3 regions of the Rhodoligotrophos appendicifer genome follow, and region 1 is predicted to be linked to each of the others. Evidence: predicted binding sites of a transcription regulator. Region 1 holds the regulator's gene; each other region holds the start of a gene.
What was found. Region 1 encodes LexA, which represses DNA repair genes until DNA is damaged. Its sites were predicted from a motif close to TGTTCNNNNTGTGTTCNG; they were not measured.

Region 1 (10,380 bases):
TCTTCGCGGCAGCATCGCCGCAGCGATCCGGACGGTTCTTCCCGGCCCCAGCGGCGGCATGGCCGTGGCCCTGGTGATCGGCGATCGCAGTGGCATCCCGAAGGACGTGACCACAGCCTTCCGCATCTCCGGCCTGTCCCATGTGATCTCCATTTCCGGCCTGCATATGAGCCTGATCGCAGGCACCACCTTCTGGCTCGTCCGCGCCCTCCTGTCCCTGTGGCCCGCGCTGACGATCCGCCTTCCCGTCAAGAAGATCGCGGCGACGGCGGCCCTGGTCACCGCCTCGGGCTATTTCCTGATCTCCGGCTTCGATGTCGCCACCCAGCGCTCCTTCGTGATGATCGCCATCATGTTCTTCGCCATCTTGCTGGATCGTCCTGCGATCTCCATGCGCAATGTGGCCCTGGCCGCCATCCTGGTTTTGATCCTCGCCCCCGAGGCGGTCCTCTCGGTGAGCTTTCAGCTGTCCTTTCTGGCGGTCATGGCCCTGGTGGCCATGTTCGCAGCCTTGTATGAAAACCGCTCGAGCGACGAGACGGGCTCGGGCCCAAAAACGCCGGTCGGCGCCTCCGTGCGGTTTGCCCAAAGAGCGACCGGTGCGGCCGTCATGACGACCTTGACCGCCGGCCTGGCGACGGCACCGGTGGCCGCCTATCACTTCCAGCGCCTGGCCTCATACTCTTTGCTCGCCAATCTTCTGGCGACGCCCGTGATCGGCATCCTCATCATGCCGATGCTGCTGCTGAGCCTGGTCTTGATGCCCTTTGGTCTCCATGACTGGCCCTTATGGTCGGCAGGGATCGGAATCGACCTGCTCATCGGCATCGCCCGATGGGTCTCCTCCCTGCCGGGAGCGGAAGGCATCGTCCCCGCCATGCCTCTGTCGGCCATCATGATGATCAGCGCTGGAGCCCTGGTGCTCCTGCTGTGCCGCACGGGGCTGCGTTATACGGGCATCGGGATCGCCGTGGCCGGTTTTGCTGTCGCAGCCTTTCCTTCCCACCCGGCCATGGTGATCGACGGGGAGGGCAAAGTGGTCGCCCTTCGCAATTCCGAAGGCCTCCTTGTGCTCAGCGACGCCCGCAAGGCGACGTTCGCGGCCCGACAATGGCTGGCGCGCGACGGCGACGCGGCCTCTCCCGCTGCAGCGGCACGTCGATCGGGATTTGCCTGCGATGCCCAGGCCTGCGTCGGCACCCTGGAGGAAGTCCTGCCCGTATCCGTCGTCAAGTCTCGCGCGGCCCTGGACGAGGAATGCCGGCGGGCTGCCATCCTCATTACCGACTTCCCCGTCGACCGGCCCTGTGCGACGCCGAAGATCGTGATCGACCGTCGAGCCCTGATGCGCAGCGGTGCCCATCAGCTTGATTTGGACGGCGACGGCCGGCTTCGGGTGAAAACGGTACGAAGCGAAAGCGGCAACCGTCCCTGGGTGATCGAGGCCCAGCGCGCCAAGCGCCGGTAACGCCCGCGCCAAGCGCCGGTAAGCCCTGGGGCGAGCCCTCCAAGATTCAAACCAGCGCGGCCGAGCCCCGTGGACCGTGCGGCCAAGGGAGCGCCCGTCGCCACCAAGGCCCGCGGCGGGTGCTGCTCAGGCCCAGGGCGCGCGCGGAAGGCCCACGGCGAGAGCAGCTGAAGACCCACCCGGCACCGCCAATCCTCGTGGACCGAGCCGTCTACGGCGTACCCGCAGCAACCGAGGCCCGCGGCGAGTTCTGCTCAGGCCCACGGCGCGCGTGGCAAAGGTCGATATTGAGCGCGGCCGATAGTCCCGCCTACGGGCGCCAAGCCGTGGGACCAGTGCCGTGAAAGTCCATGCCCACACCCTTGAGACCGCGGCGAGCGAAGCTCAGGCCCCGCGACCAGCATCGCTTAGCCAGGGGAACCGAACCGGTCAACGATGGGAGCAGCGTTTTGAAACTGCTGGCAAGTTGTCTGAAACCCGACCCGGCCATCCCGCGCCCGAGACGTGAAGGGATGATCGACGCCGGCTTGGAGAACCAGGTCGGTGGTGACGACGGGGCGCTGAGGCCGCTGAGGCCGCCAGGACGCTGGAGGCGCAGTCAAGCGTCCTTCAAGACGGACGATCCGCAAATCCGCAAGGCTACGCAAACGCCAACCGCAGGCAAGGCGAACCGCTGGGAACGACAGCGCACCGGCAATGACAGCGCACCGGCTTTCACAGCGCACCGGCTTTCACAGCGCACCGGCCACGCTAACGTACCGGCCACGCGAAGGCCCGGCATCACGAACCACCGGCACAGCGAACGCGCCGCTGTCGACGATTCACCGTTGGCTCCGCCGCCAAAAAACGGCAGCGCAGCGGAGAGGCGTTGCGGAGCATCGGCAGGCTTCGTTGGCCGCCTCTCAGCCCCCCAGCCGCTTCTCAATACCGGCGGATGAGGCCGATGAGCTTGCCTTGGATCTTCACGCGATCCGGACCGAAGATGCGCGTTTCATAGGCCGGGTTGGCGGCTTCCAGCGCGATCGAATCGCCTTTACGGCGGAGGCGCTTCAGGGTGGCTTCCTCGCGGTCGACGAGCGCGACGACGATTTCACCGTTATTAGCCTGATCAGCGCGTCGGATCAGCACCGTGTCCCCATCGAGAATGCCGGCCTCGATCATGGAATCGCCTTTGACCTCGAGGGCGAAATGCTCCCCGGGGCTGAGCATGTCGGCCGGGACGCTGATATTATGGGTGTGATCCTGGATGGCATCGATGGGCACGCCGGCCGCGATGCGTCCCATCACCGGCACGATCGCGGGCTCGGCCCTGCCAGTGTCGCCCGCGGCCATGGGGCGGATCTTGCCCAGGGACCCTTCAATGATATTCGGATTGAATCGCCGCTGCGGCGCCGACGCAAGTCCGCCATTATAGGATTCGGGCAGGCGCACGACCTCGAGCGCCCGAGCCCGGTGCGGCAGTCTGCGAATGAATCCGCGCTCCTCGAGAGCGGTGATCAGCCGGTGAATGCCCGATTTGGAGCGCAGGTCGAGCGCCTCTTTCATCTCCTCGAACGATGGCGGCACGCCGGCCTCCTTCAGTCGCTCGTGGATGAACATCAGCAGCTCGTGTTGCTTGCGCGTCAGCATATCGGATCGGCCTACTTTTGGCCCGGAGCCGCAAGCCTCTTTTCGAGGCCCGACTCAAGGGAGAACAAAGACGAAACCTTTATAGGCGTTCTATATATGTTCAGCAAGGTTAAAGCAGGATTAAGGACGCCCGATCACTCAAGCTCCCGCAGGACGGCAAGTGCTCGGTCGGCTTCGCCGCGGAACACAGCCGTGGCTCAGAGGCTCTTCAGTTGAAGACTTTGTAGATGAACTGGGCGATGTCGCTCTCGAGCGGGAAGGAGAGCATGCCCATGACCGAATAGCCCAGCAGCCAGGGCATCAGATAGAAGCGGATCATGAAGAAGAACCACGCCACGTAGAGCGGCACCAGCGGGTCCACAAGGAAAGCGGGGGTGATGGGGCGGAAGACGCGCAGCAGGGGATTTGTGGCCCGCACGAACACCCGCATGAAGAAGAATTCGGAATCCTCCCGCAGGAAGAGGTTCATGGCGGCCCGGCCGATCAGCGTCCACATGACGAGACCGAGGACATAGTCCACCACGATGACCCAGAGCGGGTGGATGGTGATGAGGTGTTCCAAGGATCCCCGCCTCAAGATGCAAGCGGGGGGCGGGATCAGATCCCGCCCCCCATGTCATTGCATAAAGCCGTTTAGTGTCCGGCTGCAAGCATTGTGCGGCCGCCGGGGATCCGGACCTCGTCGACCATGTCCTGGATCTCCTTGGACGGCACTCGCGTCATCAGCGAGACCGCGACCATGGCGACCAGGCTGACGGCCATGCCGACGATGCCGAAGCGGACGTCGTCGATGCCGAGCCAGGGCGTCATGATCTTGTTGAAGACCAGATACAGATAGAGCGATCCGGCGACGAAGCCGCCGACCATGCCGGCGATCGCCCCTGGAGCATTCGCCCGCTTCCACCAGATGCCGAGCACAAGGGGGAAGAACAGTCCCGAGCAGGCGAAGTCGAAGGCCCAGGCCACGGCGCCCAGGATCCCGGTGAGCTTGAGCGAAGCGATGAACGCCGCCGCGGCTCCGATGAAGAGCAGCAGCACGCGGGCAACAATCAGGCGCCGGCGCGTGTCGGCCTTGGGATCGATGATCTTGTAGTAGAGATCATGCGACAGTGCGTTGGCGATGGCGAGCAGCAGCCCGTCCGCGGTCGACATGGCGGCCGCAAGGCCACCCGCGGCCACGAGGCCCGAGATCACATAGGGAAGGCCGGCAATTTCAGGCGTGGCGAGCACGACGATGTCGGGCCGCATGAAGAACTCGTTCAGCTGCACGATGCCGTCGCCATTCTGGTCGACGACCGCGAGCATGCCGACGGAGCTCCAATGCTTCACCCATTCGAGGTTCGAGACGTCGGCGAAGGCTTTGCCGATGACCGAGGTTGCCAAGGTGGGATCCAGAAGCTGCAGCTTCGTCAGCGTGGCCAGGGCCGGCGCCGAGAAATAGAGCAGGAAGATGAACAGGAGCGACCAGCCGACCGAGCGGCGGGCTGAGCGGACCGTTGGCGTTGTGAAGTAGCGCATGAGGATATGCGGCAGCGAAGCGGTGCCCGCCATCATGCAGATCGCCAGTGAGACCATGGCCCAGCCATTGCCCGCTGGGTTGTTCTGCGGGTTCACCAGGACCGACAGGCCGGGGATGGGTTGCGCCGCCGGTGCCAGGCCGTACTGGGCCTCCAGCTCGGTGATCCGGGCGAGGGCACCGCCATAGTTGAAATGCGGGATGATGCCGAAATCCTGGCGGTTCGACATCCAGATGATGGGCACCAGATAGGCGATGATCAGCACGATATACTGCGCAACCTGGGTCCAGGTCACGCCGCGCATCCCGCCCAGCATGGAGCAGATGAAGATGCCGAGCAGGCCCAGCCAGACGCCGAGTTCGAAGGGGATGCCGAGCGTCTGTGCGGCGATCGTCCCGGTGGCGTTGATCTGTGCCGTCACATAGGTGAAGGACGCGACCACGAGGATGATTACTGCGCAGAGGCGCGCGGTATTGCCGCCATAGCGGGTCCCGACGAAGTCCGGCACGGTGTAGCAGCCGAACTTGCGCAGATAGGGTGCCATGAGGGAGTTGACGAGCACATAGCCGCCCGTCCATCCGACGATATATCCAAGATAGGGATAGCCGCCGAAATAGACCCCGCCCGCGAGGGCCACGAAGGAGGCGCCGGACATCCAGTCCGCCGCTGTGGCCATGCCGTTATAGAGTGCGGGGACTTCCCGGCCGGCCACGTAATAGGCATCCACTTCCGCAGTGCGCGACAGCCAGCCGATGATGGCATAGATGGCGATGGTGAACAGCAGGAAGCCGACGCCGATGACTTCGGCGCCGACGCCGAGACTTTCCAGGACCGCCATGAAGGCGAAGAAAATCAGAAACCCGACTGTATAAAGAGTATAGACCAACCCAAGGTTGTCTATGAACCGCTTGTCGCGGACTGCTTCCTCATTGTTGTTAGCCATTGGTCCGCCCCCCTATTCGATTCCGAATTCGTCATCGATGCGATCCTGCATCCAGTTCTGGATCCAGATCAGTGCGACGAAGGCGATGAGCGATCCCTGTACGCTCATGTAGTAACCCAGAGGAAATCCGAGAAAACTAAAGGAATTTAGGGACGCAGCGTTCCAGGGAATGATGATTCCGAAAAGCGCCCACAGCGCGAGGACGACATAGGTCAAGTTTCTGGTCTTGATCCAGTGGCGATCCATGGCACCAGTGTCTGTACTGGACATGTAATGTTCCTCCCCTCTCTCAAATGCAAATGTGTTCCCTGCATTTCGAGGCCCGCTTCCTAAGTGGAATCGGTACCTGCACAATGATTACAAGCGGATTTCAATTGCGCAAATAAGCCTATCGTAGCATTCCATTGTTGTTTTCGATGTTTCATCTGGAGCCATGAAGCAAATCCCGGCCCAATTGATCGACGCTGCCAGGTGGGTGATAGATCTCGCAGCCGGATTCTCGTCGCGCCACGACACGGCACCCATCGACACGGTTCAGCGCCTCTTTCACTTCGCCAGCACCCGCTCGGCTCTGGTCACCCAGAAGAAGCTCTATGGCTATCTGAAGGAGCGCATGGGGATGGGCTATCCGAAGATGTTCGAAGACGAGGTCTTCAGCGTCTCCATCCGGATCGCCAACATGAACATCTTCGCGGCGTCCTTGTCCGACCTGACCATCCATGCGGTGGCCCATGTGGCGCCCTCGCGGAGCGAGGCGCCGGCCCGCGATCCGATGGCCCGTGCCTGCTACCGGTCAGGGCTCGCCGACAACAGCGAGAGCGTACAGGATCTGGATGCACCTCGGGCATGGACGGCGGCGTTCGAGCAGCGCCTGGCGGAAACCCATTGGGAGAACATCGCCGCCGGCGCCAGCGCCTTCACGCACAGCCCCAAGGCCCTGGTGGAATGGGCGCCCATCGCGGAAGATCTGAAGAAATACGACCGTGAGATCGTCGAGAGCTCGATGCGCTTCGCCTGGAACGAGATCCGCGAGGATTTCCGCAACCGGACCGATGCGCCGGCCGTCCTTGCCGATTGGTACCGGAAGCCGCAGGGCTAAGCGGCAACGACTCAGAAGTCGAGCCGCAGGATCTCCACCGCGCTGCCGGCCTCCGCGGTGGGGGCATGGGGCGGCCGGATGATCAGGCAGTCGGCATTGGCGAGGCTGCGCTGCATGGAGCTGTCCTGGATCTCCATGGCCCGGGCGCAGAGCCGTCCGCCGGCGTCCCGCACGAGCTTCGCCCGGATATAGTCTTGCCGCTCGTCATTGGCCTTGAGCCCCTCCGCCAGCGGCACGGTCTCGACATCGTCGCCGGCGGTACGACCGAGCAGCGCCATCATCAGCGGATGCAGGAACACCCGGGCGCAGACCAGGGCCGAGACGGGGTTGCCCGGCAGGCCCAGGACCCGCTTTCCCTCCAGATGGCCGAACATCAGCGGCTTCCCCGGCCGGATCGCCAGCCGCCAGAAGGCGAGCTTCAGGCCCGATCGGACCAGCGCCTCCTGGACCAGGTCGTGATCGCCCACCGAGGCGCCGCCGATGGTGACCAGCACATCGGCATCGAGGCCCCGCTCGATGGCAGCCTCCAGTGCCGGAAGCGTGTCGCCGACGATGCCCAGATCGACGGCCAGCCCTCCAAAACTGCGTACGAAGCTGCTGAGAGCATGATTGTTCGAGGACAGGATCTGGTCGTCGCGGGGCAGCGAGCCCGGCTCCACCAACTCGTCCCCGGTCGGCAGGATGGCGATCACCGGCTTGCGCCGCACCGCGAGATGCGCCTGGTTGGCGGAAGCCGCGAGCCCGATATGCCGCGCCGTCAGCAGAGTCCCCGCCGCGATCAGCATGTCGCCGCGGGCGACGTCCAACCCCTTCTTCCGGATGTGGCGCGGCCGCGATTCCGCTTCGTTCACTTGCACCCTGTCGCCATCGGCGGTGACGTTTTCCTGGACCACCACGGCATCTGCGCCCTCCGGCACGGGAGCACCGGTGAAGATGCGCACGGCCTCTCCCGGCTTCAGCCGCTCGGCAAACCCGTGTCCCGCGCGGGAGAGGCCCACCAGCTTGAGCATCGGCGTCTTGCCCACCACGTCTTCGAAGCGGACGGCGTAACCATCCATGGCGGAGGCATGGAACGGCGGCTGATCGCGCTCTGCGATGACCGGCATGGCCAGCGTCCGCCCCAACGCGTCATCCAGCGCGACGATCTCCTCGCCCACGGGCACCACGTCCGCAAGGATCTGGCGCAACGCGTCTTTCACGGGCAGGAGGTTTGCCATCTCAGCCTTCTTGGTAATGTCCGGATTTCCCGCCGAGCTTCTCGATGACGCGGATGTCGCCGATGCGCATGCCGCGATCCACCGCCTTGCACATGTCGTAGAGGGTGAGGCAGGCGACGCTCACCGCCGTCAGCGCTTCCATCTCGACCCCGGTCTTGCCATTGACCTTGACCCGGGCGGTGACGTCGATCCGCGAGGCGTCGCGGTCGACCTCGAACTCGACAACGGCCTTCGTGATGCCGAGCGGATGGCACAGGGGAATCAGCTCGTGGGTGCGTTTGGCGGCCATGATCCCGGCGATGCGGGCGGTGGCGATGACGTCGCCCTTTTCGGCGTCTCCGGCGAGGATCATCGCCAGGGTTTCCGGCTTCATCCAGACGCTGCCGCCGGCCAGCGCCATGCGCGCCGTCTCCGCCTTGTCCGAGACGTCGACCATCATCGCCCGGCCCTTGTCGTCGAGATGGGTGAGGCCGCGGGACTCTGTCATGATGAGCCTTCCTTGTCGCTGCTTGCGCCCTGGAGCAGCATCCGCGTCGCCGCGGCGACGTCGTCCTGCCGCATCAGGCTCTCGCCCACCAGGAAGCTCAAGACATGGGCGCGCGCCAGCCGCTCGAGATCGGCCGTCGTGAAAATCCCGCTCTCCCCTACGATCATCCGGTCCCTCGGGATCATCGGTGCAAGCCGCTCGGTGGTCTCTAGCCGCACCTCGAAGGTTTTCAGGTCGCGGTTGTTGATGCCGATCAGCGGCGAGTCGAGCCGCAGGGCGAGCGCGAGTTCCGCCTCGTCATGCACCTCCACCAGCACGTCCATCCCGTACTCAAAGGCTGCGGCCTCGATCTCCCTGGCGAGGGCGTCGTCGATCATCGCCATGATGATCAGGATGCAGTCCGCACCCCACACCCTGGCTTCCGCGACCTGGTAGGGATCGAGCAGGAAGTCCTTGCGCAGCAGGGGAAGGGCGACGGCTGAGTGGATCTCTCGGAGATAGGTGAGGTCGCCCTGGAACGAGGGTCCATCCGTGAGCACCGACAGGCACGTCGCGCCGCCGGCTTCATAGGCCTGTGCAAGGGCAACGGGGTCGAAGTCGGCGCGAATCACGCCCTTGGACGGGCTTGCCTTTTTGATTTCCGCGATGAGCGCGAAGGACCCGTTTCGGACCCGCTCCTGGAGATGGCGGGCGAAACCGCGGCACGCCCCGGCCTCGCGCGCATCCCGGTCCAGGGCCGCAAAGCTCGTCCGCGCTTTGCTGGAGGCGACCTCCTCGCGCTTATAGGAGGCGATTCTGTCCAGGATGGTGGTCATCGGCCTGTCGCTATTCCTTGTTCGAGATGAAGACGAGCTGCTCCAGCACGGTCGCCGCAGCACCCGAGTCGATGGCCTCGGCGGCCAGGGCGACGCCGTCCTTCAATGTCGCGCATTTGTCGGCGACCACGAGAGCGCCGGCTGTCGTCAGCAGCACGATGTCGCGAAACGCACTGCGGCCGCCCGCCAGCACGGTACGGATGGCTGCGGCATTCTGCTCGGCGTCCCCACCCCGAATCTCCTCCAGCGACGCCCGCGAAAGTCCGGCATCTTCGGGAGTGATCTCGAAGCTCCTCACCGCGCCGTCCTTCAACTCCGCCACATAGGTCGTGCCCGTGATCGTGATCTCGTCGAGACCGTCGGAGCCATGGGTGATCCAGACGCGGTCGGATCCGAGATTGCGAAGGACATGAGCCAGGGGTTCGACCCAGGCGCGCGCATAGACGCCGACCACCTGTCGCTTGACGCCGGCGGGATTGGAGAGGGGGCCGAGGAGGTTGAAGATGGTTCTTGTGCCGAGCTCCACCCGGGATGGGCCCACATGGCGCATGGCGGCGTGATGGGCGGGGGCAAACATGAAGCCCACGCCTGCGCCCTCTATGCATTCCTGGATCTTCGCCGGCGATGTATCGATATTGACCCCCAGCGCCATCAAGGCGTCTGCGGCCCCCGATTTCGAGGACAAGGCTCGGTTGCCGTGTTTCGCGATCCTGAGCCCGGCGCCGGCCGCGACCAAAGCCGAGCAGGTGGAGATGTTGAAGGTTCGGCTGCCGTCGCCGCCGGTGCCGACGATGTCGAGGGCATCGGCCGGGGCACTCACGCGCGTCATCTTGGAGCGCATGGTCTCCACCGCGCCGGTGATCTCGTCGATCGTTTCGCCGCGGACCCGCAGCGCCATGAGGAAGCCGCCGATTTGCGACGGCGTCGCAGCCCCCGACATCATGATGTCGAAGGCCTGCTGGGCCTCCTCCCGGCTCAGGGGCTGCCCGTCTGCGGCTTTGGCGATCAGAGGCTTGAAGTCGGTCATTGCTTCGCGGTCACACCGGCGAGGTCCAGGAAATTGCGCAGCAGCTGGTGGCCATGTTCGGAGGCGATGCTCTCGGGGTGAAACTGGACCCCATGCACGGGATGCGCCTTGTGCTGCAGCCCCATGATGAGTCCGTCCTCCGTCTCGGCCGTGATCATCAGCGCGTCCGGCAGGCTGT
Region 2 (10,380 bases), on a different contig from region 1:
ATCAGGAGAGTCGCTGTAGAAGACGATCTCTTCGGGCGTGCCCAGGTCACAGGTTTCGTGGCCAAGCGACGGGCTCGCACTCAGCGTGATCGCGGCAATCATCAGTCCTTTTAGGATCAGGTTAGGCTTCATCTTTGCCCCATTGCTGTCGTGGGCAGATGAGCGGGTGAATGTGTCTGGTGGGGGGCGGTATTTCGGTCGGAGCTCGATTGTGACGCAACCGGATCGCGGGAGAGTTCGAGGCCCCGCTATGCCTGGACTTCGCGCGCCGCCGTTCCTATCTTAGGGGCAACCGAACTTTGCCAAGCCAAGGATTTCAGCATGTTCATTCAGACGGAAGCGACCCCCAATCCGGCGACGCTCAAGTTCATTCCCGGCCGGACCGTTCTGCCCGGCGACCCGCGGGATTTCCGTAGCGAAGACGATGCGGCCGTGTCTCCCTTGGCGAGCCGGCTGTTCGAGGTCGGTGGCGTCACCGGCGTCTTCCTGGCTGATGACTATATCTCCGTCACCAAGGCGGATGGTGAATGGCAGCACTTGAAGCCGGCCATTCTCGGGGTGATCATGGAGCATTACCTCTCCGGCAAGCCGGTCATCGACGAAGGATCGGAGGCCAAGAGCACCGAAGGCGAGTTCTTCGATGATGGGGACGAGGAGATCGTCGAGACCATCAAGGAGCTTCTCGAGTCCCGGGTGCAGCCGGCGGTGGCCCAGGATGGCGGCAACATCACCTTCCAAGGCTATCGCAGCGGGGTCGTGTTCCTGAACATGGAAGGCGCCTGCGCGGGTTGCCCGAGTTCGACCGCCACGCTGAAGCATGGGATCGAGAACCTGCTCCGCCACTTCATTCCGGAAGTCGAGGAAGTTCGCGCGGTCTGATTTTCAGGCCCGCGCCGACACTTTAGCGGACCATGCTGCCGGGCTGGATGCTGGTGCCGCGGAGGAAGTCGGCCAATGCCATCGGCCCCTTGCCTTCGCGCTGCACCACGAGCGGCCGTATGGCTTGCGTGCCGCATGCCAGGAGCAACCTGTCGTCGAGCACTGTCGCAGGCACGCCGCTCTCCGGCGAGATTTCCGCTTTCAGCAGCTTCAGGCGGAAGGCCGCGCCCTGGGGACCGATGATCACCCAGGCGCCCGGCGACGGTGACAGGCCGTTGATATGGCGTAACACCTGGTCTGCCGGCAACTCCAGGTTCAGGTGCGCCTCGGCCTTGTCGATCTTGCGGGCATAGGTGACGCCCGCCTCGGGTTGCGGTGTGCAGTGAAGGGAGCCTTCGCTCAGCATCGTCAAGGCTTTGCCGATCAGGCTGGCACCCATTGCGCTCAGCGTATCATGCAACTCGCTTGCCGTTGTGCTCGCCTCGATGGGCACGCGCTCCGACAGACAGACAGGGCCTGTATCGAGACCGGCCTCCATGCGCATGATCGACACGCCCGTTTCAGGATCTCCCGCCATGATCGCCCGCTGGATGGGCGCGGCTCCCCGCCAGCGTGGCAGGAGCGAGGCGTGGATATTCAGGCAGCCCTGAACAGGCGCATCCAGTATCGCTTGGGGCAACAGCAAACCGTAGGCGACGACGATCGCCACGTCGGGCCTCAGCGCCGCAAATTCGGCTTGTTCCGCCTCGGTCTTCAACGATGCCGGATGCCTGACCGTCAAGCCGTGGGATTCCGCGAAGCTCTGCACTGCAGACTTGCGAACTCCCATACCCCGACCGGCTGGACGTGGCGGCTGCGTATAGACGGCGACGACTTCATGACCCTGCGACAGAATCTCGGCCAGCGGCGGGACGGAGAATCCCGGGGTTCCCATGAAGATCACGCGCAGGCTGCGCGGGCCGGCGCTCAGCTCGTGCCCTCCAGGCGACGGGCTTTGGCGAATTTCTTCGTGATCCGCTCGCGCTTGAGCCGCGAGAGATAATCGATGAAGAGAACGCCGTTCAGGTGATCCAACTCATGCTGGACGCAAATAGCCAGCAACCCGGTGCAATGCATCTCCTGCGAGGCACCCTCACGATCGAGAAACGTGATCTTGACCTCAGATGGACGGGTCACGAGGCCCTTCTGCTCCGGAATGGAAAGGCAGCCTTCCTCGTATTCCTCGCCGGCCTCCGAGGACCAGACGATCTCCGGATTGATGAAGACGAGCTGCTGAGGGCTCTCCTCGTCCCGCGCTATATCGGTCACGAACAACCGCTGCATGACCCCGATCTGGACAGCTGCCAGGCCGATCCCTTCGGCGTCATACATCGTCTCGAACATGTCGGCGATGAGCGTTCGCGTCTCGTCCGTAATCTCCGCGACCGGCTTCGAGACCTCGCGCAGGGATGGGTCGGGTAGTTCAATGATCGGGCGGATGGTCATATCAATCTCCACCGCTGAGATAGGCGACTTGCGGTGAAGGGTCAATGTGGTTCTTTTTCGGCGGAAACCGGTCATATTCGCTGCTGATGTTCCTGCTTTGGTCTATACACTTGGCGCGAATCTGGTACAGTCGGCGCCATGTTCGAACCCAACCAGACCTTGGCCATTCTCGGTGGCGTCTCAATCACTTACGGTCAAGTTGCAGCCGGGATCGCGGCTTCGGTGTTGGTGCTTCTCATCACCATAACCATCCTCGCATGGCGCGCCGGTCGGCGGAATTTGCCGTTCGATGCCCAGAGTCTGGCCCGGGAACAGGCCCTGGAGCTTCGTCTCGCCGACATGGCCGGGCAACTACGCCATTTCGCCGAGGCCAGCGCGAGCCGAGAAAATCATCTTTCGCGCACCCTCGATCAGCGACTGGACCTGGTGACCAAAAGAACGGGCGACAGTCTGAGCCTCCTCAACGAGCGCCTCGCCGTCATCGACCGGGCGCAGAAGAACATCACCGAGCTCACGACGCGTGTCGTCGGTCTCCAGGATATCCTGTCGAACAAGCAGTCCCGCGGCGCCTTCGGACAGGCGCGAATGGAGGCGATCATTCGCGACGGATTGCCCATGGACGCCTACCGGATGCAGGGGACGCTCTCCAACGGGATGCGTCCGGATTGTCTGGTCGACCTGCCAGAGACCGGGTTGAAGCTGGTCATCGACGCCAAGTTTCCGCTGGAGGCTTTCAATGCCCTCAAGGCCGGCCGTGACGACATGGAAATCCGCGCTGCGGCCCAACGTCTGCGCCAGGATGTGGGCAAGCATATCCGGGATATCGCCCAGAAATATCTGATTGCCGGAGAGACACATGACACTGCGATCATGTTCGTCCCCTCGGAATCGCTCTACGCAGACCTCTACGAGCATTTTGAGGACGTCATCCAGCGCGCGCACAGATCCAGGGTGATCATCGCCTCGCCCAACATCATGATGCTCGTCGTCCAGACCCTGCAGGCGGTGTTCAAAGATGTCCGAATGCGCGAGCAGACCGGGCTCATCAAGGGCGAGGTTTCGGCCATACTCGAGGATGTCGGGCGTCTTCAGGACCGGGTGCTCGACCTTCAAAAGCATTTCGGTCAAGCCTCTACGGATATCGACAAGATCCTGATTTCCTCCGACAAAATCTCGAAGAGAGGGCTGAAGATCGAACAGATGGATCTCCAGGCCCCTGAGGCCCTCACACCCCCGGTACCGCGACTCGCGGCCGGGGAATAGTCAAGGCGCAAGCCCATGATCACGGCACGGTGGATCGATTGCGACGGCGCTTCCCTAGAGCATCTCAAACTGTCGGAGACCGGGAGCGGCATCCATATCGAAAGCGTGATCATCGCGCGGCGAGAAGGCGAATCTTTCGCGCTGTCCTACCGCATCAGCTGCCGTCCCGATTGGAGCGTGGTCAGCGTGGATGCACGGATCATCGGCAGCGAGCTGTCGGTTTCGCTGCGGAGCGATGGCGCCGGAAACTGGACCACCGGGACGAGAACGCCGCTGTCCGCTCTGGCGGGCGCCATCGACGCGGACCTGAGTGCAACGCCATTCACGAACAGCTTGCCCATTCGACGGCTGGGTCTCGCCCGCGGTGAGGCTGCGGTGATCCGAGCGGCTTACGTGAGCGTTCCGGATCTCACAGTGTCGCTCGATGAGCAGCGCTATACCAGGATCGGTGATCTGTCCTGGCGCTATGAAGCCGTCGACGGAAGCTTCGCCCGGGAGATCGAGGTGGACGCCTTCGGATTGGTGACACACTATCCGGGGCTGTTTCGCAGGATCGGCTGAACCTGTGCCATTTGGCCCAACACTCGTCATGCCTGTAAGGTCACTGATTGCGAATCGGTAGATTTCGGCTTGAGGGACAGAGGCACCATGAGTGTCGGCCAGTTGGCAGGTGAAGGTTGGCGGGACCGCTGGCGGCGAACGCTGAGCGTCTATCTCGAGCCGCGTGTCCTGACCATCATGTTCCTGGGGTTCTCTTCCGGCCTGCCCTTGGCTCTATCCGGCTCGACGCTCGCGATTTGGATGACCGATAGGGGTGTTGATCTGGCTGCCATCGGCTTGTTCTCGCTTGTCGGCCTGCCCTACACTATCAAGTTTCTCTGGGCGCCCATCGTGGATGCGTGGAACGTCCCTGTTCTGTCGCGTCTGCTGGGCCGACGGCGCGGCTGGCTGATCCTGTCGCAGATCGTGCTGATGGCCGCCATCTTGTTTCTCGGCGCTCAGGATCCTGTTGCCGCTCCCGTTCTCGTCGCTCTGGGCGCGGTGATCCTGGCAGCCGCGTCCGCCACCCAGGATACGGTGATCGATGCCTTCCGTGTGGAAAGCCTGGACGAAGACCAGCAGGCGCCCGGCATGGCGGTTTTCGTGCCCGCCTATCGTGTGGGCATGCTGGTCGCCACAGCCTTCGTTCTCATCCTGGTCGAGTGGCTCGAGCGGAGCGGCATTTCTTCCGACATCGTCTGGTTCTACGGCTATGCCGCCATGGCGGCTCTCGTCTGCGTCGGCATCGGAGCCTCGTTGATGGCCACCGAGCCTCCTGCGTCGAAGGAAGCCGCGGCTGCGGAGGCGGCAGCATCCGAAGCAGAGCAGGGCCATCCCATCCTGAAGCTCTGGAGCGCCGCCTATGGTGCCTTCACGGATTTCCTGTCGAAGCCGTATGTCGTCGCCATCCTGCTCTTCGTGCTTCTGTTCAAGTTCTGCGATGCCTTTGCCGGGGTCATGACGGGGCCGTTCGTCATCCGCATCGGCTTCGACAAGGCGGATTACGCCACGATCGTGAAGGGCGTCGGATTATTCGCCGTCCTCGCTGGCGGATTTGCCGGAGGCTTTCTCGCTCGCGCGCTGCCTATGGTGACCTGCTTGTGGATCGCCGGCTTCCTGCAGATGGGGTCGAATCTGGTCTTCTCATGGCTTGCCTGGGTGGGCAATGATCTCACCGCCCTGGCCGTGGCCATTTCGGTCGAGAATTTCACCGGCGGGATCGGGACGGTGATCTTCGTCGCCTATCTCTCCAGTCTCTGCACCAGTCCACTGCATACGGCGACGCAATATGCTCTGCTTTCCGCTCTGTCCGCTGTCGGCAGGACGGTCCTTGCTTCGGTCTCCGGCTTCATTGCAGAGGCCACCGGATGGGTGTTGTTCTTCATGCTGACAGCGGTTGCCGCCTTGCCCGCCCTGGCTCTTTTGGCTTGGCTGCAGAGCAAAGGGCACTTTGAGGGACTGGGACGAAAGCCTGAGGCAGAAGACCGCTGACAGGGTGCGCCCGTCGGCTATTTCGCGCTCTCCAGTTTGGCCCTCTCGCCGGATATGGCCGCCAGCAAGTGGCGGGTGATCGTTGCCCGGCGGGCGCTGTTGGTGATCTTCGCACCGGTCAAGTCGGTGACATAGAACACGTCGACCGCGCGTTCTCCGAAAGTTGCGATCTGCGCGGAGCCGATGTTCAGGTTGAGGCGGAAGAGGCTCTCGGTGAGGTCATAGAGAAAGCCCAGCCGGTCCAATCCGTTGACTTCGATGACCGTGAAGCGGTTGGAGGAGTCATTGTTGATGATCACCTGCGGCTCGACCTTGAAGGCGCTGTAGCGGCCCCGGCCTTTCGTATTGCGGGCGATCTGTTCGGCGAGGTTGACCTTGCCGGCCAGGGCACGCTCGATCATGGAGGTGACTTTTTCGGCTCGCCTCTGCTCGTCCTCCTCTTCGACAAATTCCCTTTGGATCAGGAGCGTGTCGAGGGCCATGCCGTCAGTGGTGGTGAAGATCTGGGCGCTGACGATGTTGGCGCCGGCGACGGCGCAGGCGCCCGTCAGCAAGGCCAGGAGGCGGGGGTGATCGGGCGCGAAGACGGTCAGTTCGGTGATTGCGGTGAAGGCGTCGGTGCGCACATGGGTCGCTACTGACTTTCCTGAAGCCTCCGCGCTGCGGATGAGATTGGCATGAACCACATGATGCTCGGCATCCACGTTCAGCCAATAGGCGTCGTAATGGCGATCGATATAGTGCCGGCGCTCGCGGTCGGGCCAATCGGCGATGGCGCCGCTGAAGATCCGGTGCGATTCCGCCAGCCGGTCCGCCCTGCTGATGCTTGCATGGCCGCCGGTCAGGATCGGTTCCGTCTCGAAATAGAGGGTGCGGAGGAGCTGTCCCTTCCATCCGGTCCATACGCCCGGTCCCACGGCGCGGATGTCCACCACGGTCAGCAGCAGCAGCAGTTTCAGCCGTTCCGGGCTCTGCACGATGGCGGCAAAGTCGAGGATGGTCTTGAAATCATTGAGGTCGCGCATCTGCGCGTAATCGCTCATGGCCAGATGATTGCGGATCAGCCAGGCCACCGTCTCGGTCTCGGCCGCCGTCAGGCCCAAGCGCGGGCAGAGCTGCTTGGCAATGCGCTCGCCGGCAGAGGAGTGCGCCTCGCGACGTCCCTTCGCGACATCGTGCAAGAAGACCGCGACGTAGAGCACGCGCCGGTTCTGGATGTTGCGGATGATGTCGTGGGACAGGGGGTGGTCGCTGCCGAGAGCGCCACGCTCGATTTCGGAGAGGATGCCGACGGCGCGGATCAGATGCTCGTCGACGGTGTAGTGATGATACATATTGAACTGCATCAGCGCCACGATGCGGCCGAATTCGGGGATGAAGCGCCCCAAGACGCCCGCCTCGTTCAGCTTGCGCAGGATCGTCTCGGGATCGCGAGGCGAGGTCAGCATCTCCATGAACAGCTCGTTCGCCCCCGGATCCTTGCGGACGTCCTCGTCGATGAGGCTCAGGGAGCGGCGGACGAGCTTCAGGGCATCGGGGTGGATCAGGACGTTGTGCTTTTCCGCCAACTGGAACAGGCGGAGGAGATTGATCGGATCCCTGGCGAAGACCGTCTCATCGGTCACGTTGATCCGACCCACATCGAGCTTGAAATCGGCGTTGTCGCCGAAGGGGCTTGCGCTGCGAGGGCGCAGCTTCTGCAGCATGCGGCTCATGGTGGGGATCTTCTTGACCTGTTGGGCCTCCAGCACCGAGCAAAAGATCCGGGTGAGGTCACCCACGTCCTTGGCCACCAGGAAATAGTGCTTCATGAAGCGCTCGACGCTCTTTAGTCGTCCGCGGGCGTGATAGCCGAGGCGCTCCGCAAGTTCGGCCTGATGGTCGAAGGTCAGGCGGTCGCCGGCTCTTCCGGTCATGAAATGAAGATGGCACCGGACGGCCCAGAGAAAGTCCTCGCGAGCTCGGAAGCGGCGGGCTTCCGAGCGGGTGAAGACGCCCGCACTGACCAAGCCGGAGGGCGAGCCGGTGCCATAGAGGAACTTCGCGATCCAGAACAGAGTGTGCAGGTCCCGAAGACCGCCCTTGCCATCCTTGACGTCAGGCTCGACCAGATAGCGGGAATTGCCCGCCCGAGCGTGGCGGGCATCGCGCTCGGCGAGTTTGGCGGTGATGAAGGCGGCGGCTCCACCCGCCACGATCTCCTTGCGGTAGCGGCCCTCGAGCTCCTCGAATAGCGAGCGATCGCCCCAGATGAAGCGCGCCTCGAGGATGGCTGTCATGATCGTCGTGTCATTGCGCGACAGGCGCAGGCACTCATCGATGCTGCGGGTCGCGTGGCCGACCTTGAGGCCCAGGTCCCACAGAACGTAGAGCATGTATTCTATGACGCTCTCGCCCCATGCCGTCTGCTTGTATGGCAGCAGGAACAGAAGGTCGATGTCGGAGGCCGGGGCCAGCGTTCCGCGGCCATAGCCTCCCACCGCCACGACCGAGATCCGCTCGGCGGATGACGGATTGCGGGCGCGATAGATGTGGATGGCCGTGAAGTCGTAGAGGGCGCAGATCACCTCGTCCTGCACATAGGCCAGGTTGCGGGCGCAGATCGTTCCCCGGCCATCCTCCATGAGGCGCCGCTCGGCTTCCCGGCGCCCTTGCTGCAAAGCCTGTTTCAACGCCGAAAGCAGCGCCCGGCGCATTGCCGCGTCATCGCCCTCGTGCTGGCGGTACAGCTCGGTCAGCTCGCGGCGCAGCCGGACGCCATCGATCAACGCATCGGCGTCGGCGACACGCAGCTTCAATTCCATCGGCTCCTGCCGGGGCTGCTGAGCAAGCTTGTCCATGGGCGGCTATATAGGCCTCAAGTCCTCATCATGCACGGGCCTTCAGCTGCCCAGCTTCGCCTTCAGCTCATAGAGCAGATCGAGCGCTTCCCGTGGCGTGAGATCATCGGGATGCACCTCGCGCATCAGAGACTCGATTGCGCTGTCGCGAAAACCGCCATTTGCTGGCGGCTGGGCCGCCCGAGCCACGGAAAATAGAGGCAAGTCGTCGATGACCCCGCGTCGTGTCGTTGCCCGCTCGCTCTTCTCAAGCAGTTTCAGCACCTCGGCGGCACGCTCGATGACCCGCGCTGGCAGGCCGGCGAGCTTGGCCACCTGAATGCCATAGGAGCGGTCGGCAGCTCCAGGGCCCACCTCATGAAGAAAGACCAGCTCGCCCTGGAACTCGCGGACTTTCATGGTGGCGTTTGCAAGCCTCGGCAGGCGTTCGGATAAGGCGGTGAGTTCATGAAAATGGGTCGCAAACAGCGCACGACAGCGATTGATCTCGTGCAGATGCTCCACACAGGCCCAGGCAATCGACAATCCATCGAAGGTCGCCGTGCCGCGACCGATCTCGTCCAGGATGACCAGGGAGCGCGCTCCCGCCTGGTTCAGGATCGTCGCCGTCTCGACCATTTCCACCATGAAGGTCGAACGCCCGCGCGCGAGGTCATCGGCGGCGCCGACGCGGCTGAAAAGCCTATCCACGATGCCGACATGGGCAGATGCCGCCGGTACGTAGGAGCCCATCTGCGCCATGATCGCGATCAGGGCGTTCTGGCGCAGGAAGGTGGACTTGCCCGCCATGTTCGGTCCGGTCACCAACCAGATGTGACGGCCTTCCTCATCCGCGGTCAGGGTGCAGTCGTTGGGGATGAAGGAGCCTTCGGCCAAGACCTGGAGCGCGCGTTCGACCACGGGATGGCGCCCTCCTTCGATCTGGAAGGCGCGCGACTGGTCAACTCGAGGACGGACATAGCGTTCATCCTCGGCCAACTGCGCCAAAGCGGTCGCAACGTCGATCTCAGCCAAGGCGCCGGCCATGATCGCAATCATTTCTGCGTTCTGATGGATCAGAGCGAGGAGTTCGTCGAGTACCTTCAACTCTATGGCCACGGCACGATCTCCGGCCATGGAGATCTGCGACTCCAGGTCAGCGAGTTCGACCGTGGTGAAGCGCATTGCATTCGCCAGCGTCTGACGATGCACGAAGCGCGCATTGAGCGGCGGTATCATGAGCTTTTCGCCGTGCTGGGCGGTCACCTCAATGAAAAAGCCGAGCACGTTGTTGTGGCGGATCTTGAGCGCGCGTATCCCGGTCGAGTCGGCATAGTCACCCTGCAGGCCGGCAATGACCTTCCGGCTCTCATCGCGGAGCCGGAGTTGCTCATCGAGCGCATCGATAAGACCGCGACGCACGAAACCGCCGTCACGGGCCTGGAGGGGCAGGTCGTCGGCGAGCGTCTCGGTCAGGCGACGGGCCAGGGAGCCGTCGTCCTGTTCCATCGTCTGGACCAGAGCCGACAATCCGGCGGGCTGCGACACAAGGCCGGTGTCCCGGGTCAGCAACGTCCGCAGTGTGGCACAGGCCATCAACCCCGAGCCTATGGATGCGAGGTCTCTCGGTCCTCCACGACCGACCATCACGCGAGACAGGGCTCGGCCAAAATCAGGTGCCGCTTTCAAGGCGGCCCGGATGTCGGCGCGCATTTCATCGAGATCGAGGAAATATCCAATCGTATCGAGGCGATCGTTGATGGCGATGGAATCGGTCAATGGGGCAGCCAAACGATCGCCGAGCAGACGGCCGCCGGCATTCGTCACGGTCCGATCGATGGCAGACAGCAAGCTGCCACGACGGTCTCCCGACGTGGTCCGCACCAGCTCCAGATTGATCCTC
Region 3 (10,380 bases), on a different contig from region 1:
ACGCCGACTGATTCACCACTGCATGAGTGTCATAATTGTAGACCCCCGCGACGACCATCCCGGCCGGCGTGTCCGCCAACTGTCGCTGAATGGCTTCGAGGGGCGCGCCCGCGCCGACGAGTACAACGCGCTTTGCAAATGCACCGCGCTCAAACAGGCCGCCGATCAGTCGCACGGCCAGTTTTCGCTCGAGGACCAGAAGCGTGAGGGACAGTAAAAACCACGTAATCGCCCAACCGCGGGAATAGTCCGACGACACTTTCACGACGTAGCCGACCGCTCCGACGATCAGAAACCCGATGAGAAGGCCGATGAAAAAGCGCCTGACATGTCCGGACTGCGTTCCGAACAGCTCCGCGTCGTATAGCTTCTGCTTGTGGAGCGTCACGGCGCAGACGAGAGCCCCCATGAACCCTACCCCCGCATAGCTCGCCGTATCCGCGGATTCCTGGGCCAGATAGACATCGATGTAGAGAAGCTTCGCGACGATTGCCGAGACGACGATGATGGCCATCTCCACAGCCATACCGATGTCCATAAGGACCTTTCGGTTGATGCCGTGGCGATTCAGGAATTCGAGGATTCCCTGCAGGCCGTAGCCCGCCTGGCCCTTCCCAGCCAATTCCTGTTCAACAATGCTCATATCGGCCCCGCTCTCCTACGCACTCTGCACTCTATCGATCGCCACTATCAGTCCGCTGGAACCAGCCTCTCCATCGTTCGTAAGAAGATCTCCTGCTCATTATCCGGTCTCGTCTCCGCCTCGGAGACCACTGCCTCCTTGGAGCCCTCGGGGGCCGTCAAGTAAAGACTGGCAAGCATTCGTGGCGTCTGGAACCTCAATTCCCTCTGCACCATGGCCCTGGACTCGGGATCCAGTTCCGCCCACAGCGCCAGTGCCAGCGGGGTGCGATCCGAGCTCAGCCAGCCTTCTCTGGGGCCTGTCAGATAGGACGCGCGCAATGCGGCGACGGTTCGGTCGCTATCTTCGGCAGCGCGGTAGAGGCGAGCCATCTGAAGCCAAGCATTGGGCGATCCTGGCGCCAATTGGACGGCCCGAGCATAGGCTTCCAGTGCCGTCGCCAGCGTCGAAGAGGCTTGCGGATTGTCGCTCTCCTCCTCCTGATCATATTTGGAAAGAAGCAAAGTGGCATAGCGCAGTTGCGCATCGCGGTTGGCCGGTTGCCAATACACGGCCCGAGCTGCTGCCGCGAGTGCAGGCGCAGTATTCGAAGGATCGGCGGCCTCGGCGATACTGGCATCAAGCATTGCCCATTCGGCGAGAGCTCTCGGAGCCGCAAGCCAAAACAATCCGCCGCTCAGAACAAGAGCAAGCACGAGCTGAACATATGCTTTTCGGCTATTCACCGCCTGTTACCTTCGCGAATTCCGCCATACCGCTTCAAGTCCCCGAAAGAACTCAATCGTCCTTGCCGTAATAATGGGGGTATTTTCCATAGGCATAGCCGTATCCATAGGGGCTATACCCGCTCATCTTCTTGACATTGACTTTATTCAAGGCGACGCCTGCGATGCGATGGGCGTTGGGTCCCAGATTTCGCATGGCCGACATCACGACCTCTCGGGGGGTCTTGTCCCACTCGACCACGAGGAGGATCGAATCCACTTCCTTCGCCAAAACGCGGGAGTCCACAACCGGCGTTATTGGAGAGCTGTCGACGATCACCAGATCGTAAAGATCACGTGCACGTCGCAGCCAGTCTCTCATCTTTGCGGATTCCAACACCTCGGCCGTGTTCTGCACGCGCTGGGAGGCCGGAAGAAAATGAAGATGCGTCTCGGGATCCTTCAACAACACAGATTCCGCCGAAACCTGCCCCACCAGGAACTCGACAAGTCCGGGTGCACTGTCTGCACCCTCGCCCAGCCAACGGTTGGTCAGCGCGGGGTGGCGCAAGTCCGCATCCATGAGCAGTACCTTCATGCCCGTATGAGCAGCAAAGGAGGCAAGGTTCGAAGACAGGGTTGTCTTGCCTTCGGCCGGGACCGCAGAGGTGACCATGACGACACGCGGCGGCTGGTCGATATTGGAGAGGAGGATCTCCATCTTGAGCGCCCGTATAGCTTCCGCGTAAGTCGATAGCGGTTTGTTTACGGCGAACTTCTCCGCGGGGATCACCCCCTTGTCGCTCTTCAGCTGGCTGGCGAGCATGAGCGGCACAGTCGCAAGGACGGGGAGCTTCAGGACCTCTTCGACCTGGGCGCTGGATTTGAACGAGTCGTCAAGATGCTCCGTCAGGAAGGCCAAGCCGACCCCGATCCCGCAGAAGCCAACAAAGGCAATGGCGAGTGCGAGCTTCTTATTGGGATAGGATGCGGAGGTGGGTGCAAAGGCCTTGGCAATGATCCGTGCCTCGGGAGTTTGTAGGGTCTCTTGCTGGGAGACCTCCTTGAATCGTCCTAAGAACGCCTCGTACAGGGCCCGGTTGGCACTGGCTTCCCGTTCGAGCTCGCGGACCCTGATGGTCGCGGATTTATTGCCTTCGATCCCGCTTTGGAGTTTTTCCAAACTTTCCTGCAGGGACTCGGCTCGGGTAAGAGCAACCTCATAATCGTTCTTGATGTTGGCGACCACACGGCTCACTTCCAGGGTGATCTGGCGCTCGATATCCCCCCTCTGCGCGCGGATGTTGATCACCTGCGGATGCTTGCTGCCATAGCGGGTGGCCAGCTCCGCCTCGCGGCCAGCGATGGTTGATTGCTGTCCTCGCAGCTGCGCCACCACGTCGGACCGGATCACCGCTTCCAAAGACCGCTGGCTATTCGGCTGGCTTTGAATTTCCAAAACGCGATCATAGCGAGCCTTCGCCTCGGCCACATCTGCACTTGCGAGGACGAGTTGCTGGTTGATCTGGCCAAGCTGCTGCTCGAAAATGTCCTGGCCACCGGTGCTGATGATGTTGTTCTCTTGCTTGAACTGCTCAACAGCGTTCTCAGACACTCTGAGATTCTGCGCCAAGGCCGACAGACGCTCATTCAGCCAATCGGTCGCGAGCTTGGTCGCCTCGAATTTCGCCTCCAGCTGATCAACCAGATATTCTCCGGCAAAGGCGTTCGCAATGCGGGCGGCCTTGTCGGGGCTCTTCGCCGTGTAATTGATCACAAGCACATAAGTGCGCCCCTCACGTCTCACATCGAGACCCGTGAGGACCGCCTGCGCCAGGGAGGCCTGTTCCGGTGTAAGGGTGTCGTCCACAGGAAGCGGAGTCGCGTCACTTTTGGCTTCGGACTGAAACATGGACATGAGCCATCCAACGGGCGAGAAACCGTCGGACGTCGGTCGAAATTCCACGTCATTCGCCAATTTAAGCTTGTCAGCAACACGAAGAGCCGTCGCGGTCGACTTGATCAACTCCACCTGACTGTCAATCGCCGCAGTATCGGCCCCCATGCCGGAGAGGACCGCCTCGGCGTCGAAGACGGCTTTACTGCGGGTATCAATCAGGATGCTGGCGGAGGCGGTATAAAGCGGTGTTGCGACCATCAGGTACAAGGAAACCAGCGCCAGCCCAACAGCAATCGTTCCAGCGATGAGCTGCCACCGGCGGCGCAACGCCCTCATTATTTCGCGGAGATCAATCTCCGCGTCCTCAACCGCTGCAACAGTTTCGTTTTTCATCAACATCCGATTTCAGCACTCCACAGCTGAGGCGATCGGAGTTAGGCGGCCGCAATTCTAAAACTGAAGCCGCAGACCTACTCCGGTGTAATTTCGCGTATAATCATACTGACTAAAATTCGAGCTTCTATCAGTAAAGTCATAAAAAATATTCGCGCTGAAATTGCGGTTGACGAGATAATCAACCTTGATTCCAGTAGTCACAAGATCGTCTTTACGACCGCTTCCTTCATAATTACTATGAATGAAACCTAAATAAGGCGAGAAGATCAAATTTCTCAACATCTCATAGTCAGCGACGAGCCTGACAAGAGTATCCAGACGCCCGGATGCATTTGTCTGGATTGTCTCGCCGACGCGGCGCTCGGCAATCAGGTTCAATGTGAGCAGTGCGGTTGGATTGTAGAGAACCGCCGCGCGCATAGTCCAATCGCTGATATCCTTTAGATCGCCATCCTTGTAGTCCTGCACGAGATAGCCGAAGCCGAGCTCACCATGGATCAGATCGGTGATGTCGAACTCGACCCCTCCCAGCCCGGTGATGCCCTGAGAGCTTCGGTTATAACCATCCTTGTCGAAATCCCGGACATTGCCCTCGACAAGGGCAAAACCCGCGTAGCCCGGCGAGAACTCGTAAGCCCAGCGGGTCGCGGCGACATAGGTTTGACCATCACGATAATGCTGGTTCAGAGTTCCGCCTCCGACCGCGTCCACATTATCGTAGGATATCGTCGCCGCCGACCCGGCGAGTGAGCCCGAAAGCCGGTTGAAGCGCTTGTTCAGAGACAGACCACCCTCGACATTGGTGAACGGTACCGGCTCCAGAGCATTCTGCGGCGCCTCTAACGATCCGGGCGGCTCATGATCATAGACCGCATTCGCAAAGCCCGTGATGTTGAAGTCCTGGGTTACGTCAACCCGCCAGTTCGCCTTGCCGCCGACATCCGTCCGGTTCTGGCGGGACTCGTTGAAATAGGTGTAATTATCAAATGCTACGCTGACATTCAGCGCATGTCGGGCAAAATCCGAAACCGCCGAAACGGCACCACTCACTCTGTTCAGCCCATCGCCGATCTTGTCATGCGGCTCAGCATAAACATTGTCATCATAAATTATCGCATCTTCCAGCCACGGATAGAGGAAGAAGGACCCGACCCGACCGCCGATCGGATCATAATCCTCCTGGGGCCTGCTGCGCACGGCATTAGACTCAGCCGGGCTCTTGGAGACGACCGTATTGTTGAATACGGTCGACGCACTTCTCGTCTGAGTGGCACCAGCCACCCCACTAGATACCGCCTGCGCATGGCCGGGCTGAGCCCAAACAACCGCAAGGACGGCCCCCCCGAGCCATGCCGCGTGTTTCTTCAAACTCATCACCGCCCCGCCGGCCAAGCAATACTCTCAAGCCATGCGCCAATACACACGCAAGACTAAATCATCAGGCGTTCGGGCTGACCACACCGCCGGTCAATATGTCGGAGATCCTGCGAAGAGCATCCCGCACGGCATCCTGGTCGCCAGAGCGAATGGCCTGACGCAGTTCCCGAAACGCGCTCCGCAGCTCGCCCAAAGGCCGCTGACGCATAGCACGCTGGGAAGAGATACCGCCATTCGTGTCGCGCTGCAGTGCAACCGACTGAACCGGCGCCCGACTCTGCCGCTCCGTGATCTTGCCGAGGCGGTCCCGGAATCCCTCCAGGGCTGTCGCCGGCGCCACTGAAGACACCGCGAGCGCCGCCGCCATCACGGCACTGCCTAAAAACATTTTCATTCGGCTCTTGGACATATGTCTAACTCCCGCACAAAGTTAAAGCGATCCTGCGCACGTACGACGAACGTCTCCGCCCGCCCCTCTCATCGCTTTACCAACCTTAATACTACGCGCCTACATCTCACCGTCAAGACAAAATACCTGAAATCAGAATAAATTCTCCAGGGTCCTTTTGCACTGCTTTAAGAAAATCTGCCCTCATCAGAGGACTTATTGAAAGCAACACGAGAACTGAGTTCGTTAACAAAATCATTACAGCGAACTGTTTTAATCATCACACGCCAGATTCGAACACTAAGTTGCTATCTAACGGAGGAAAACCGCATCGCCGGGCATCGAGACATTCAGCATCGTGACGAATCTTCTTTGAGAGCTTTTCATAATGAAAATAAATTCTGATTTCTTAACAGCGTCCCAAAAATGGGCCAGGGTGTCCCATATTGCATCGCACAATCGCGGAGGTCGCCGGCTCTAGAAAAACCGCTCGCCTACCCTCACCGTATCTCCTGGGAGGACGTTCACCGGCCGGTCTAGGTTGTAGGCCATTTCCGCCGATTCGTTTGCTCGGCGAATATACACAGTGCTCATATCAGCCCGATACGTATATCCGCCAGCTTTTGCGACCGCAGCCTGAAGTGTAAGACCATTGGAGTAAGGATACTCCCCAGCCGACTTTACTTCTCCATGAATGTAAAACGGCCTGTAGTTCAAAATTTCCACACTGACACTTGGATTTTTCAGGTATCCCTGCGACAGTCTGGCTCCGATCGCCTGCTCGACGTCTCGCGCGGTTTTTCCGCCGGCATTAATCTGACCCACGAGCGGCAGAGAGAAATCGCCATTGGCGTCGAGCTCAAATTCGCCGGACAAATCCTGCTCACCGAACACGATTACTCTCAGCTTGTCGCCCGAACCCAGCCGGTAAGACTGGCTCACCGGCGCCGCCGAGTTCAATCCTGCGGGGCTTGCCGTGGCCGTAGGCTGGTATGCCGCCGGGTTTCCGCCCGCGCCCATGCACCCCGCCAACGCCATGGAAAGCATGACAATTGCTGCCCGAATAGCCTTACTCAAAACTCGCCCTCGCCGTGGCCCAACCGGAGGATGTCAGTCCCATTTTGGGACAATCTCCTGCCCGCATGTGCATTATGGACACAAATGTGGCATACATGAGATCAATACTGACGATCCTGCAATCCTCAGCGCTATAGGAACATATTAGAGTTCATGGTGCAACGCGATATGAGCTTATCGAGCGATCTTAGATGTATCGAATTGGCACATAATTGTCAGGGGGCCAACTAAAGCGGAGAGACATCCGTCGGCTGATCTTTGTCATGCTGAAGAGAAAGCTAAGATTTCGAGACTAAGCAGCACTCACAAAAGGGTAAACAAACATTTACTGTCTGCCCGCTGCGGCCGCGGCGGGATCGACGACCTCCAACTGAACCAGACCGATCTTGGTATAACCGGCTTGCCTGACGTCGTTCATGACCCCCATGACATCGCCATAGGACACCATCCGATCGGCCCGCAGGAAGACCCGTTGTTCCTTGTCCCCTTGTGTCGCCTCATTGAGCCGCGCCGCAAGCTCATCGCGGGACAGGCGGTCATTGCCCAGGACCAACGACATGTCTGATCGAACAGAGAGAAAAACCGGTTTGTCCGGGCGCGGCTGAGGGGTCGCATTGGACATCGGCAAATCCACGGGCACATCCACAGTCGCCAGAGGTGCTGCCACCATGAAGACGATCAGGAGAACCAGCATTACGTCAATGAACGGCGTGACGTTGATCTCGTGGGTCTCCACCAGGTCATCGCCGCCGCTCTCGTCCAGCCTTGCTGCCATAGTGATTACTCCGCCGGGACAACTCGACCAAAGGAAGCCCGCTCCGCCGGTCGCGAAGAGGGCGTTGTGTGATTCAGAGCCTGACGATCCAAGTCACGACTTACCAGTTTCATCACGCCAGCGGACACATCGCTCAAACTCGCCCGATACCCGGCAATGGCGCGGGCGAAGACGTTGTAAATCATCACCGCGGGGATCGCGACGACCAGCCCCAAGGCCGTGGCCAGCAAGGCCTCTGCAATGCCGGGGGCCACCACGGCGAGATTCGTGGTCTGGGATTTCGAGATCCCGATGAAGGCATTCATGATCCCCCAGACCGTGCCGAAAAGTCCGACAAAGGGGGCTGTCGATCCCATCGTGGCGAGAAGACCCGTGCCCTTGGTCATGGTGCGTCCTGCGCGGGCCTCTATTCTGCTCAAGGTGGTGGCAAGGCGTTCCTTAATCCCCTCGGATGCCAAGGCATCGGACAAGGTCAGTTCTGCGCGCGCAGCGCGCACAAGGTCCGTGCTGGCCCCTCTCGCATGATAGAGCATCTTTTCCGCATCGTGGAGCGAGCGTGCATCATTCAGGGCGCCGAGCGTCTGAGACGTGCGCCGCTTGGCTCCGAGAAGTTCGATCGATTTGGCCAACCAGACCGTCCAGGTGAGGACCGATGCGAAAGCGAGGGAAACCATAACCGCCTTCACAACAATGTCTGCAGCCAGGAACATCCCCCAGGGGGAAAGATCGTGAGGTAGTGCCGCCTTGTTGACGCCGGGGGCAATGAAGGAACCCGCATCCTCAGTATCAAGAATAGTTTCCTGGGACGGCGTCGGCTCGGTTGTCGCTCCTTCTGGCACAGGAGACGGCGCGGCGGGATCCAAAGCCTGTGATTGCGGCGGAGAGGAAGGATCCGAGCCAGCCTGCTGTGCCACCGCGGAAGACAACCCATTCAGGATCAGCCCCATGGCGCATGCCAATAGCGCCGCTCTTGGAAATAATCTCGTCAACATAAGGGACACACCATTGTTTGGGAGAAGGAGCGCTGGCTCGCTTGCCTCCGCTGTGTTGGGAGACTGCCGATGGATGGCTGGCTGGCTTGCGCAATCGCCTTGCGGCACTTCTGCCGCAAGTCCCGCAGTATCCGCAAGACCAGATATGACGACGAAAGGGAGAAGAGGCAACAACCCTGAATTGCGACAGATGACCGGACCTTCCTTCGCTCTGGCCGTTGGGTGATTGACTCCTGCAGGCGGCTATGGAATCCATAGGAACAAATAATGAACATCGAGGTTGCGAGTGCCTGTTCCTTTGCTTGCGGAGAAGTTCGCACGCCTCCAACGAAGAATTGCAAAGCTGGAACGGACAGGCTCCCGAGGGGGGCCCATCCGGCGAGAGCATTTTCTGCCCTCGGGCATTCCTTCCCTGGACGCTTTGCTGGGTGGAGGCCTCTGTCGGCGGGCCGTGCATGAGGCCTGTAGTGGCAACACTGCCAGCGCAGGAACGACGGTGGGCTTCGTTCTCGGTTTTGTATCCAGGGGTCTAGCAGAGACAGGACGGCGGGTTCTCTGGATTCAGGATCGGCTGTCTCAGCTTGAAATGGGGTCTCTCTACGGACCGGGCATCGAGGCCTTCGGGCTGGATCCCGACCGACTGCTCCTGTTGAAGCCAGATCGGCCAAGCGATGCCCTTTGGGCTATGGAAGAGGCCCTCAAATGTCCCGGGATTGCCATGGTTATTGGGGAATTCTTCCAGGACAAAGGTCTCGATCTCACCACTACCCGGCGTCTCGCCTTGGCCGCCCGCGAGCAGGATGGCCTCGGGGTCGTGATCCGGCATCAGCCCGGGTCCCAATCAACCGCAGCCTGGACACGATGGATCGTCACGACGCAATCGGGCGACGTTCGCGATGGCTATGGCGGGCTTGGCGCTGCAGCTTTCAACGTCATCCTCGCCCGCAATCGTTCCGGACCACCAGGCCAATGGGCGCTCGTCTGGGACAAAGAAAGCCATGAGTTCTTCGAGAAGATACCTCGCAATTTGGCTGCCACGGCTGAGCACGGACCGTCTTATGCTCGCGGTGCCGCCTGAGCCAGGCGAGACGGGCGAGGTCCTCTCCGCGACAAAAACCGTTGTCGCCGAGTTGTCGAGACAGGCGTTGCGCGTAACAGCCGTGAATGAAGCCGCAGAAGCCTCCGGCTTAAAGCCGGGCATGACGCTCGCCGATGCGCGGGCGATGTATCCAGACATTCAGGTTGCCCAACCCCATCGCCAAGAGGATCTTGCCCTGCTGGAAGCCTTGGCGGATGCCTGCGATCGCTTTACCCCCATGGTCGCCCTTTACCCGCCGGACGAGTTATTGCTCGACATTACCGGCTGTGCGCATCTTTTTCGTGGAGAGGCCGCCCTCGGGCGCAATATTCTGGGCCGCTTCAAACGGACAGGACTCACCGCGGTCGCCGCCGTCGCCGGGAGTGCTGCCTGTGCCAGGGCGGTGGCCAAGTTCAGCAAAGGCGGCATTGTCACAGAGGGCAAGATCAGGGCTGCTCTAAGCCCGCTGCCGCTTGCGGGACTGCAGTTGCCCTCGCCGATGCTCGACGCTCTTCGGCGGATGGGATTCCTCAGGATCGGCGACATCATCGATCTGCCGCGGCCACCGCTGACTGCCCGCTTCGGCTCTTTGCTCATGGAGCGTCTCGATCAGGCCTTGGGCCAGCGCGAGGAAGTGATCGCATTCCGCCGCCTGCCTCCCCGCTATTGGGAAGAGCAGGTCTTTGCCGAGCCGATCACGCAGGAGGCCGCAGCGCTCGCAACCGCCGGTGCCTTGGCGCAACGGTTGTCGAGAAGCCTCGAGGAGGACCAATGCGGTGCCCGCAGACTCGAATTGTCCTTGTTTCGTGTGGATGGCGTCGTCAAGCGCATCAGTATCGGAACCAGTCGGCCGCTTCGCGACCCGGCTCTGATGAAGCAGTTGCTGGCTGAGAAAATCAACACGCTGCAGCATCTCGACATCGGTTATGGCTTCGATGGCATCCGCCTTGCGGCTCCCGTTGCGGAGGCGCTCTGGCCCGTGCAACCAGGGCTCGACGAGGCCAGCATGGCCGAGGCCGACCTTGCAGGCTTGATCGATCGCCTCAACAG

Region 2: a site for LexA is predicted at 2,452-2,469, ahead of FKM97_RS00850 (DNA recombination protein RmuC). Genes of this name have one in related genera too.
Region 3: a site for LexA is predicted at 8,509-8,526, ahead of FKM97_RS26265 (ImuA family protein). Genes of this name have one in related genera too.

The regions. Positions count from the first base shown of each region.
Region 1 is NZ_VHKL01000005.1:408,444-418,823, forward strand. Features, by position in the region: gene FKM97_RS13775 (ComEC/Rec2 family competence protein) at 1-1,468, shown strand, start outside; gene lexA (transcriptional repressor LexA) at 2,390-3,097, opposite strand; gene FKM97_RS13785 (YggT family protein) at 3,306-3,659, opposite strand; gene FKM97_RS13790 (sodium:solute symporter family protein) at 3,731-5,557, opposite strand; gene FKM97_RS13795 (DUF4212 domain-containing protein) at 5,570-5,827, opposite strand; gene FKM97_RS13800 (hypothetical protein) at 5,991-6,656, shown strand; gene FKM97_RS13805 (molybdopterin molybdotransferase MoeA) at 6,668-7,873, opposite strand; gene moaC (cyclic pyranopterin monophosphate synthase MoaC) at 7,875-8,360, opposite strand; gene trpC (indole-3-glycerol phosphate synthase TrpC) at 8,357-9,175, opposite strand; gene trpD (anthranilate phosphoribosyltransferase) at 9,186-10,202, opposite strand; gene FKM97_RS13825 (anthranilate synthase component II) at 10,199-10,380, opposite strand, start outside.
Region 2 is NZ_VHKL01000001.1:177,796-188,175, reverse strand. Features, by position in the region: gene FKM97_RS00870 (hypothetical protein) at 1-132, opposite strand, end outside; gene FKM97_RS00865 (NifU family protein) at 322-879, shown strand; gene fmt (methionyl-tRNA formyltransferase) at 902-1,828, opposite strand; gene def (peptide deformylase) at 1,846-2,364, opposite strand; gene FKM97_RS00850 (DNA recombination protein RmuC) at 2,503-3,627, shown strand; gene FKM97_RS00845 (putative glycolipid-binding domain-containing protein) at 3,643-4,188, shown strand; gene FKM97_RS00840 (AmpG family muropeptide MFS transporter) at 4,276-5,658, shown strand; gene FKM97_RS00835 ([protein-PII] uridylyltransferase) at 5,676-8,462, opposite strand; gene mutS (DNA mismatch repair protein MutS) at 8,541-10,380, opposite strand, start outside.
Region 3 is NZ_VHKL01000004.1:267,676-278,055, forward strand. Features, by position in the region: gene FKM97_RS10720 (undecaprenyl-phosphate glucose phosphotransferase) at 1-643, opposite strand, end outside; gene FKM97_RS10725 (hypothetical protein) at 691-1,269, opposite strand; gene FKM97_RS10730 (GumC family protein) at 1,421-3,640, opposite strand; gene FKM97_RS10735 (outer membrane beta-barrel protein) at 3,698-5,035, opposite strand; gene FKM97_RS10740 (hypothetical protein) at 5,082-5,414, opposite strand; gene FKM97_RS10745 (polysaccharide biosynthesis/export family protein) at 5,886-6,485, opposite strand; gene exbD (TonB system transport protein ExbD) at 6,811-7,260, opposite strand; gene exbB (tonB-system energizer ExbB) at 7,266-8,252, opposite strand; gene FKM97_RS26265 (ImuA family protein) at 8,539-9,330, shown strand; gene FKM97_RS10765 (DUF6504 family protein) at 9,311-10,380, shown strand, end outside.